Regions from separate parts of the Thalassobacillus hwangdonensis genome, predicted to be linked through region 2. Evidence: predicted binding sites of a transcription regulator. Region 2 holds the regulator's gene; each other region holds the start of a gene.
What was found. Region 2 encodes LexA, which represses DNA repair genes until DNA is damaged. Its sites were predicted from a motif close to CGAACATATGTTCG; they were not measured.
Positions count from the first base shown of each region.

Region 1: the regulator LexA is predicted to act here: its motif matches at 1,337-1,350, upstream of ACFQ2J_RS09305 (YolD-like family protein).
Region 3: the regulator LexA is predicted to act here: its motif matches at 1,425-1,438, upstream of ruvA (Holliday junction branch migration protein RuvA).

Region 1 covers NZ_JBHTKL010000005.1:21,438-24,718, reverse strand. Annotated here, with positions in the region: gene ACFQ2J_RS09315 (cell wall hydrolase) at 1-94, shown strand, start outside; gene ACFQ2J_RS09310 (FAD-dependent oxidoreductase) at 131-1,216, opposite strand; gene ACFQ2J_RS09305 (YolD-like family protein) at 1,368-1,709, shown strand; gene ACFQ2J_RS09300 (hypothetical protein) at 1,771-2,313, shown strand; gene ACFQ2J_RS09295 (nucleotidyltransferase domain-containing protein) at 2,365-3,069, shown strand; gene ACFQ2J_RS09290 (hypothetical protein) at 3,150-3,281, shown strand, end outside.
Region 2 covers NZ_JBHTKL010000001.1:688,098-691,378, forward strand. Annotated here, with positions in the region: gene glnA (type I glutamate--ammonia ligase) at 1-635, shown strand, start outside; gene ACFQ2J_RS03610 (aspartyl-phosphate phosphatase Spo0E family protein) at 728-910, opposite strand; gene ACFQ2J_RS03615 (DUF421 domain-containing protein) at 1,034-1,624, opposite strand; gene lexA (transcriptional repressor LexA) at 1,734-2,357, opposite strand; gene ACFQ2J_RS03625 (YneB family resolvase-like protein) at 2,663-3,281, shown strand, end outside.
Region 3 covers NZ_JBHTKL010000001.1:1,252,506-1,255,786, forward strand. Annotated here, with positions in the region: gene ruvB (Holliday junction branch migration DNA helicase RuvB) at 1-739, opposite strand, end outside; gene ruvA (Holliday junction branch migration protein RuvA) at 757-1,374, opposite strand; gene ACFQ2J_RS06715 (BofC C-terminal domain-containing protein) at 1,516-2,049, opposite strand; gene ACFQ2J_RS06720 (YebC/PmpR family DNA-binding transcriptional regulator) at 2,127-2,879, opposite strand; gene ACFQ2J_RS06725 (YhcN/YlaJ family sporulation lipoprotein) at 2,977-3,281, opposite strand, start outside.

The sequences.
Region 1 (3,281 bases), on a different contig from region 2:
TCTATTCTTCTGGAACCCGGACAAAGCTTCCAATGCTTACTTGGAAGGTAAAGAAGTGACGACGATCATCGATAATCATGTCTTTGCAAGATAAATAAAAAGCAGGCACTTTTACGAGTGCTTGCTTTTTTTAATTTCTTGAAAAGGGATGGATGACTTTACTCAATAATTTCAGAAGGCTGAAATTCGGACTTGTCAGTGCTTTTTCGACGGCTTCTACTTTTAGCGCTTTTGTCACCAGGTCAATCTGATTGTTGCTCAATTTTTCGAACGAACGACGTAACGTCAGGGAATCATGATACTTTTGCATGATTGGTTTAGTCAGTTCTACATAGTCGCCTTCTCCGCAAATATCCAATGCAGCATAAATACCGGAAAGAATCGAAGTGAACTCCCCGAACCCAAGAAAAGGGGAAATCGAACCGAGGCAGTTTCCGGTGAAAAATGTGTTGCCGATTCGTGGATTCATGGCTTTTCCCACCATATAGTCCGATAAAGAAAATTCGTCTGTAATTGGAAGGTCCTGATTCAGCGTACTTTGTGCTTTTTCATATGCTTTCTGCCACAGGTCCCCTTTATTCTTCCCTTCATTTTCAGGGTATTGCGGATAGACGAGTACAAGACTTGCTTCTGTAGAGGAGTGAGGGAGGAAGTAGACCATCCCCTTCGGTGCAAACGTATGGTCAAACCATGTATGTACATGATTTCTCTCAAATTCTCCTTTTACGATCGCTCCTTTGAACTCTACCAGCATAGCCGCCTTGAACGACTGAATCTGCTCGACATCTTTCGTATCACCTGTGGCAAGGATGACATGGGTGTATTCCTTGGCAATCTTCTCGTATTTGACAGTCTGATTGAAGTGGATTGGTGCTTTCACCTGAGAAGCTAACTGTTGCTCATAGGATTCCGGATGCTTGCCTCTCATATTGATGAAGCCAAGCTTTCCTTCAATCACTGCTGACTCGTTAGCAGAATGGACATGAATTTTTGAAATATTGCTTGTCGGCTTCAAATCAATGCCGTATTCTTTAGATAGAAATTGGACAGAGTCACTGACAGGCGGATGCATGATCGGCGACATGATTTCAGCAAAGATGAATCTGTCTCCGACCATGCCCCGACGTTCAAAAATATCTGCCTGGTATCCATACTTTTCGAGGGTGATGGCACATGAAAGTCCAGCCATCCCAGCTCCGATAATCGCTATATTCATGAGGCATCGCTCCTTTGTAGAAGTCTTTGCTGAAACACTTCTGTCTATGCAATATCCAAAGTTTGGATTGAGAACTTTTTAATTAGGTCGTTTACCTTTTGGGAAGCATCTTGTATAATTAGAACAAACGTTCGATTTGGAGGGAAACGTGGTGGATAAGTACAACAAGGATCGGGGTACAATCAAATGGACCTCATTGATGCTGCCGGAGCATGTTCAAATGGTGAAAAGCCTTTGGAAAGAAGACGAACGGGTGGAAAAAGGTATCCTGGATGAACAAAAAGCTGTGGAAATCGATTTTCTTCTGCAACGGGCGGTGAATGATAATTTGACGATTTCGATCAAGCACCACGATGGTTTCGATTACCGTACTACGCTCGGGAAAGTGGATTCCGTCTGTATGACACAGAAGCGGCTGCATGGGCTTCAAGTGGATTCAAAAGAAGTATTCTCCTTATCGCTACACGATATTGTGGATATCACCATTGTTTGAAATTGAATCTGGGAGCACATTGGTATAAACTGGTTAAAAGCGTATTAAAAAGGGGATGCCAATGGGGAAGTTCATTAAATCAAAGCTCTTCATGATTTTAGTCGTAGTTATCATTGTTGCCGGTGCCGGATATTTCGGTTTTACTATGGTAGCAGAAGTAACAGGTGATGACAGAGAAAATGAAGAAGAAGTGTCAAAAGCAAAGAGCGATTTGACAGCGATTACGGTAGCTTCAGATGATACAGAGGCTTCAGAGGATAGTGGATTCCAACCGGAAAACGTTGGAGTATTCATCGCTGTCGCCCATGATTTCTATAATGATACGACAGGGTATGGCGCTTATGAAACAGGAATGGACTGGGAAAGACAGCAGGAAATAGCGATGCAGTTCACTTCCTATATCGACCGTACTTCCTTTGATTCGGAAACACTCCAAGCAGATATGGAAGATGTATCCGTGTATATGGATGCAATTATAGACGGGTCGAAAGATATCAATAATGTTCTGAAAGCCCATCGCTACTTTCATGATCTGGATATAGCGGTCAATGATTATAATGCTTACGATAAAGTCTGGGGTGTCACGGAAACCCCGGTGAATTGAGACGCGGCTCTTACCTTTGTGTAAGAGCTCTTTTGATAGGGGAGAAAGAATATGAAGAAAACAGCACCAGAAACCGCAGCTTTAATCGTGGAAGAATATTTCCCTGCGTGCAATGTTGCACTGTTGGCAGGTAGTGTCATTCGCGGGGAAGGAACCAAAACGTCGGACTTGGATATCGTCATTTTTGATGAAAATGTCGAACAGTCCTACAGGGAATCATTGGTTTCATATGAATGGCCAGTGGAACTGTTTGTACATAACCTGGAATCTTACCGGCCGTTTTTTGAACAGGATATAGCACGGGCTCGCCCGTCACTTCCGCGAATGGTTGCCGAAGGAAGGATCATCACAGATGATGGCCGGGCAAAAGCGATAAAAGCTGAAGCGGAGGCACTATTGGACAAGGGGCCAAAAGCGTTGACACGTAAAGAAGTGGAAATGAAACGGTACTTCATCACGGATGCCTTGGATGACTTTATCGGTAGTCAAAATCGTGGCGAATCGATTTTTATAGCAAACAAATTGGCGGACTTAGTCCATGAATTTGTCTTACGTACGAATGGGAAATGGATCGGCGATTCCAAATGGGTGGTGCGAGCATTAAAGGAATATGATCCGCTTTTTACTGAAAGGTTTATCGGGGCGTTCGATCAGTTTTACAAACGAGGTGAAAAGGCTGCGATCATCGACTTGGTTGACGATGTACTTGAAGTTTTCGGGGGACGATTATTCGAAGGGTTCAGCTTGGGGAAATGACCCATTTATTCCCAAGGATAAACGATTTACATTGATCAAAACTAACAGGTGTGAATCGATTATCGAGGAGGGTGCGTGTCATGTACCGACGGAATCGTTTATCCAGACTAGGAAGATTGTTACCAATGCGGACATCACAGATGAACCGCGGCAGAAGAGGTGGGGGAATGCTGTTCACCTTGGTTAGCGTGGTCATCAGCAATGTCGTTGTC
Region 2 (3,281 bases):
AGCCATTGTTCGGTGTAAATGGATCCGGTATGCACGCCAACATGTCCCTGTTCAAAGATGGAAAAAATTCATTCTTTGATGAAAAAGGTGACTTGCAGCTTTCAGAAGTAGCGTATCAGTTCACTGCTGGTATCATCAAGCACGCGACGAATTTCACAGCAGTTACTAACCCGACGGTAAACTCCTACAAACGCCTGGTTCCTGGATACGAAGCACCTTGTTACGTAGCATGGTCAGGTCAAAACCGCAGTCCGCTCATCCGTATCCCGACTTCACGTGGCTTAAGCACACGTATCGAGGTGCGTAGTGTGGATCCTTCTGCCAACCCTTATATGGCGATGGCTGTATTACTTGCTGCTGGTCTTGACGGAGTGGAAAACAAACTTCAGGCGCCTGCACCAGTCGATCGCAACATCTACGTAATGGATAAAGCAGAGCGGGAGAAGAACGGAGTACAGGATCTACCATCCACTTTGTTCAATGCGCTCGAATTGCTGAAGCAGGATCAGATCATGGTCGATGCACTTGGTGAGCACCTGTTCGAACATTTCATCGAAGCGAAGGAAATCGAATGGGATATGTTCCGCACACAGGTTCACCCATGGGAACGTGAACAATACTTGCAGACTTATTAATCGTTTGCCTATACAAGAGGCTGCCGGAATTCCCGGCAGCCTTTTTTATGTTAAAAAAAAAGAACCACACCACTTGTCGGTGCAGTTCTTGATCAGGGACGTGCATTCTGTTTATTGATCAAATCCATCAGATTATTCAATAACTTGTCCAACTCCTGCGACACTACCACGACGTCAGGGTCTTTCGGGTCTTTCATGTAAACATCATACATCTTTTTCCGCATCTTTTCTATTTTATCTTCCAATGCGGTGATCTCTCTCTTTAAGGTTTCCACTACGGATCCCCTCACTTCTGTTATACCATAGGTCGTATTTGGATCTTAATCCTATTATACACCTTCTATCATTTAAACATAAATCTTTGATTCGACAAAATGCGGGGTAGGATAGTAAGCTTCTCATGCATCTCCGGGCTGTTTGTACTGGTTATTTTCATAATTTATGATCTCTTCAAAGATATTAGCTCCGTTGCTGGAAGGCTGAGCATTACTTTGTTGCTGCTGATTCTGCACCATCATAAGTTTCTTGAATTCTCCGACTGTCAAAGGCCTGGCCTCAGGTATCAATTCATAGCCTAATTGCCCATTAGGCTCCAAAGTAGCGGTTTTGATATCTTTCATGTTGGAAATCCCTTGTTGTCGCAAGCGCATCTCCAATTGATCAACAGTAAAACGTAGTTTTTTCAAGTTATCAACATTAAGCTCGCCATTTTCAATTACGATCTTTGATTTTCCGGTGATGAATTTTTCAATAAAGTTGAACCGGACTTGTAAGTACTCCATAAGGATTAATGCCCCAACGAAAATGGAAGCAGCGATAATCGTCCGCCAGACACTGGTTTCAATAATCGGCTGGATGATTATTGATCCTATTGAGATCATGACAACGGTTTGAGCAAGTGTCATTTGAGAAATAGACTTTCTGCCGGCTATCCTAAGTAATAAAATTCCAGCGAATACCATGATGATCGATTGTAGTATGAAATTCATAATTGTCCTCCATATTGCATTTAATAAAAGTTAGTGTATCCAGCTGGGTTAAGAATATAAAACATGTAAAAAGCCCCCTGTCCGTATAGACAGGGGGCTTAGTTAAGATTTAATGAACAGTACGATATAAACCTACTACTTTTCCTAAGATGAATACTTCGTCGAGAATGATTGGATCCATAGTTGAATTCTCGGGCTGAAGTCTGAAATGGTTCTTCTCTTTGAAGAAACGCTTTACAGTGGCTTCCTCATCTTCTGTCATTGCAACGACGATCTCGCCATTCTGTGCAGTAGACTGCTGACGAACGATTACCATGTCACCATCTAGTATTCCAGCTTCAATCATACTCTCACCTTCGACTACGAGAACGAAGGTATTGTCTGATGCATCAGCCATCGTATCAGGTAATGGTACATATTCTTCGATGTTTTCAATTGCGGTGATCGGAGAGCCGGCAGTTACTTTACCAATTACAGGTGCATAAGTGGGTTCCGGTCTCGGAATACTTTGATCTTCTTCGAGGCTGAGTACTTCGATTGCTCTCGGTTTCGTAGGGTCACGTCTAATGAACCCCTTTTTTTCCAAGCGGGAAAGATGTCCATGCACCGTTGAACTAGAGGCGAGACCGACAGCCTGGCCGATTTCCCGAACGGATGGTGGATAACCCTTGGCCAATACTTCTTCTTTAATATATTCCAGAATTTCCTGTTGACGCTTGGATAATTTACTCATAATTGGACACCTCGTACATATGTTTTGTATTAAGGTCATTGTAACATGAACATTTTGCCAATACAAACATTCGTTCGAAAAAATACTTGACAGGAACCTATGTTCGTATTTATACTGAATTCAACAAATGCGAACAAAAGTTCTTATTCGGAGGGATTTCAATGTTTAATAGAATTTCAAAAGTGGACATGACATTCGGAGTACTTTTCGTTTTGAGCCTTACATTCCTATACGTATCCATAGCGATCAGCGGCTAATTCATAGTATGATGGTTTTCCAACGATACAGATAGAGAGGGACCCAACATGAACGTAATCATCTATTGCAGAGTCAGTACGGAAAAAGAAGCGCAGGTTACATCCCTGGAACGGCAGGAAGCAGAACTGACAGCGATGGCTGCTCAAGAAGGGATGGAAATCATACGGATCATTAAAGAAAAGGAAAGTGGCTACGACATCGAGCGGGAAGGTGTATTCGAAATGCTCGATCTTTTTTCAAGCGGGGAAGCGGATGCACTGCTCGTTCAGGATGAAACACGTCTTGGACGAGGAAACACGAAAATCGCGCTGTTCCATCAATTGCAGAAATCAGGCGTGAAAGTGCTGTCTTTGACAGATCAGGGGGAATTACAACTTTCAGAGTCTGATTCCATGGTTCTGCAAATCGTAGGAATTGTTGAAGAATACCAGAGGAAGATACATAACCTTAAGATAAGACGTGGGATGAAAAAAGCGATGGAGCAAGGGTATAATCCTGGAGAGAACCTTTCCAATCAGCATTTGGCACCAGGAAGAGAACGGAAGGCATTTCCGATCGAAGAGGTTGTTCGTTTAAGGAAAAACAACCTGACGTTTGAGGAAGTGGCAGCGACGCTCAGAGGATTGGGTTATGATGTATCCAGGGCAACAGTCCATCGCAGGTACA
Region 3 (3,281 bases), 560 kb from region 2:
CCTGGGTCGTATCGAACAGAATTCTGTCCATCCCCTTGACCTGTGCCATGTCACGCACCCGCTTTAACAGGCGATTGGCAATCCTCGGGGTTCCTCTTGAACGTCTGGCGATCTCGATCGCTGCATCTCCATCGATACCGATATGAAAAATATCCCCTGTCCGCTGTACAATCGAACACAAATCTTTCGTATCATAAAAATCAAGCCTGCTCAATACACCGAAACGATCCCGTAACGGAGCGGACAAAAGACCCGCTCTGGTCGTTGCTCCGATCAACGTGAATGGTGGCAGGTCGAGACGAACAGATCTCGCACTGGGGCCACTGCCGATTACGATATCGAGACAAAAATCTTCCATAGCCGGATACAACACTTCCTCGACAGAACGAGGAAGACGGTGGATCTCATCGATGAACAGGACATCCCCTGCTTCTAATGATGAAAGGATCGCCGCAAGATCTCCCGCCCGCTCGATCGCAGGGCCGGAAGTTGCACGGAACTGTACCCCCATTTCGTTTGCGATGATCGAGGCTAATGTCGTTTTACCAAGTCCTGGCGGTCCATAAAGGAGGACATGATCAAGCGGCTCGTTTCGCATTTTTGCCGCCTCGATGAAAATCCGCAAGTTCTCTTTCGTTTTCGTTTGACCGATATATTGATTCAGGTTTGCTGGTCTTAAACTGAATTCAATACTTGAATCGTCTTCCTGTAGTTCATTGGAAACCATTCGCTCTTCCATCACTCACAGTCTCCTTCCTAATTTTTCATCATGAGCTGCAGCCCTTTGCGGACATAATCATCCACATTCTCACAGTTTTCCTTATTCAGCTTCGGACGCAGTGCAGTCAATTCACGATCAGAATATCCTAGCGCCTTCATTGCTTCCAGCGCCTCATCGACTGATTTCCGTTTTGCAGAAGAGGATGTCTTATCATCATAGAAAATCGATTGCTCATTCTCTTCATCAGGAAGCCAGACGAGCAGCTTTCCTTTCAAATCCAGAATCATCTGTCGGGCCGTCTTTTTCCCTACACCAGGGAATTTCGTCAGGAACTTCTCATCTTCCTGTTCGATTCCAGTTACGAAATCCGTCACACTGGTCGATGCCAAAATAGCCAACGCCCCTTTTGGACCGATTCCGGAAACATTCAACAGTTTCGCAAACAATGATTTATCTTCTTTCTTTTTGAACCCATACAACGTCTGGGTGTCTTCTCTTACATAATGATATGTATGGACCTGTATTTCTTTATTCATGTATGCCTGAAAAGCATATGGATTTGCGCAAATCACTTCATAGCCTATTCCATTTGTTTCGATTACGACCGATTCATCATCGACGACGGTCAAATTCCCTCTGATATATGCAATCATTGGCTTCGTTTCCCCTCTACCATGTCAAATTCTCCATCTATTGTAACACACAAGCACATGTTCGTATAAGGGCATTTGACTCAGAAATGCCTTGACGCCAAAAGAGCCAAAGGAAGGCGTGCTCCCTTTGGCTGTGTGCATTCAATATTTTTCTTTCTCACCAGAAAATTCAGCATAGGTTTCCATCACGTGCTGGAACTGCTCTTTATCGGTGATTTTGATTCCTTCCTTCAATGCCTTCATCCGCGATGACTCCAGTTTTTCGACAGGTATGGAATAAAAGGATTCGATTACATCTCCATTTGCCGGCTTACCTCTGAAGATGCTCAATTGATTGTTCAAATCGATTCCAAAATATCCATCCTTCTTAACGGAAGGGGAGATGTCAGTGGAGGCTTTTTCGAAAGTGACGAATCCTTCGCCCATCTCTACAAATTGCCAATCACGATATTGAGCCCAGAAATCTTCCATCGACCAGATGGTCTGGACGGTTTCATCCACTTCACTCGTTCCATCGATATAAGTGGTCTTCTCTTTCACTGTCAATTCCATAGGTTCACTAGCAACCGGAGCAGCACGATCGTCTGCATTGACATTGATCAGATCCTGAGGTCTGGTATAGATCAGACAACCGATGACAAGAAGGAAAGTCAATGTATATCTTAAAGGTCTCATAGTTATCACCTCAAATAAAAATAGCTTCCATTTCCAGTTTGCCCAGAAATAGAAGCTATTATTATGAAAGGTGGAAATCAGGACAGTTTCTCAAGCACTTCTTCATTCGCTTCGAAGTTATGATAGATGTCCTGAACATCGTCATCATCTTCCAGCATGTCGATCAGCTTCAGCATCTTAGCTGCCTGCTCTTCATCCAGTTCATTATAGGTCTGAGGAATCATCGTCAATTCAGCCGTCTCAAACGTGTACCCGGCAGCTTCGAGCGCCTGTTTGACCGAAGTGAACTGATCCACTTCTGTATAGATTTCAAAGGTTTCATCGCTGGTTTCCATTTCCTCAGCTCCCGCTTCGATTGCTTCGAGCATCACTTCTTCTTCATCCTGCTCATGCATATCACGATCGATGACGAGATAGCCTTTTCGGTCGAACATATACGATACGCAGCCGTTTTCTCCGAGGTTCCCATCATTCTTATTGAATGCATGGCGCACTTCCGCTGCTGTACGGTTTTTATTATCTGTAAGCACTTTGACCATGACAGCTGCTCCGCCCGGTCCATAGCCTTCATAATAGAACTCTTCATAATTGACGCCGTCCAGATCACCGGTCGCTTTTTTGATGGCACGATCGATGTTATCGTTTGGCATATTGCTCGCTTTAGCCTTATCGATGACCATTCTCAACCCTGGATTCATTTCCGGGTCCCCACCGCCTTGTTTTGCTGCGACAAAGATCTCTCTGGCAAGTTTCATAAACACTTTACCACGCTTGGCGTCCTGCGCATTTTTACGTCTTTGAATATTCTTCCATTTAGAATGACCAGCCATCGGACATTCTCCTCTCCATCAAACAAATGTGATTCCACTTTCACTATATCATAACCATTTGTTTGATTGAAGCAGTGCGGCTAAGGCTGGGTGACAGCTATTCTCCGCCAAAACGGTCGATGAATTCATTGATCTGCTCTTTCACTTTTCCAGGTGCCTGTTCTGCTTTGAGACGAGCATTCAAGTCTTTCATATGATCCCACCGGTTGTTGTTCGTGTATACGTACACTTTTTTTCCGTTGGCCATCTTTTCTACTTTATGTCGGACTTTCTGTGCAACAGAATGATCTCTTTGATCATATGGGTTGATCATCACAGCAACCATGATGCGGTCTTCGGTAGCAATCGCCTGGGTCATCGTCACTTCTTTTATTTCATTGACAGCTTCCGTGATTCTGAGAG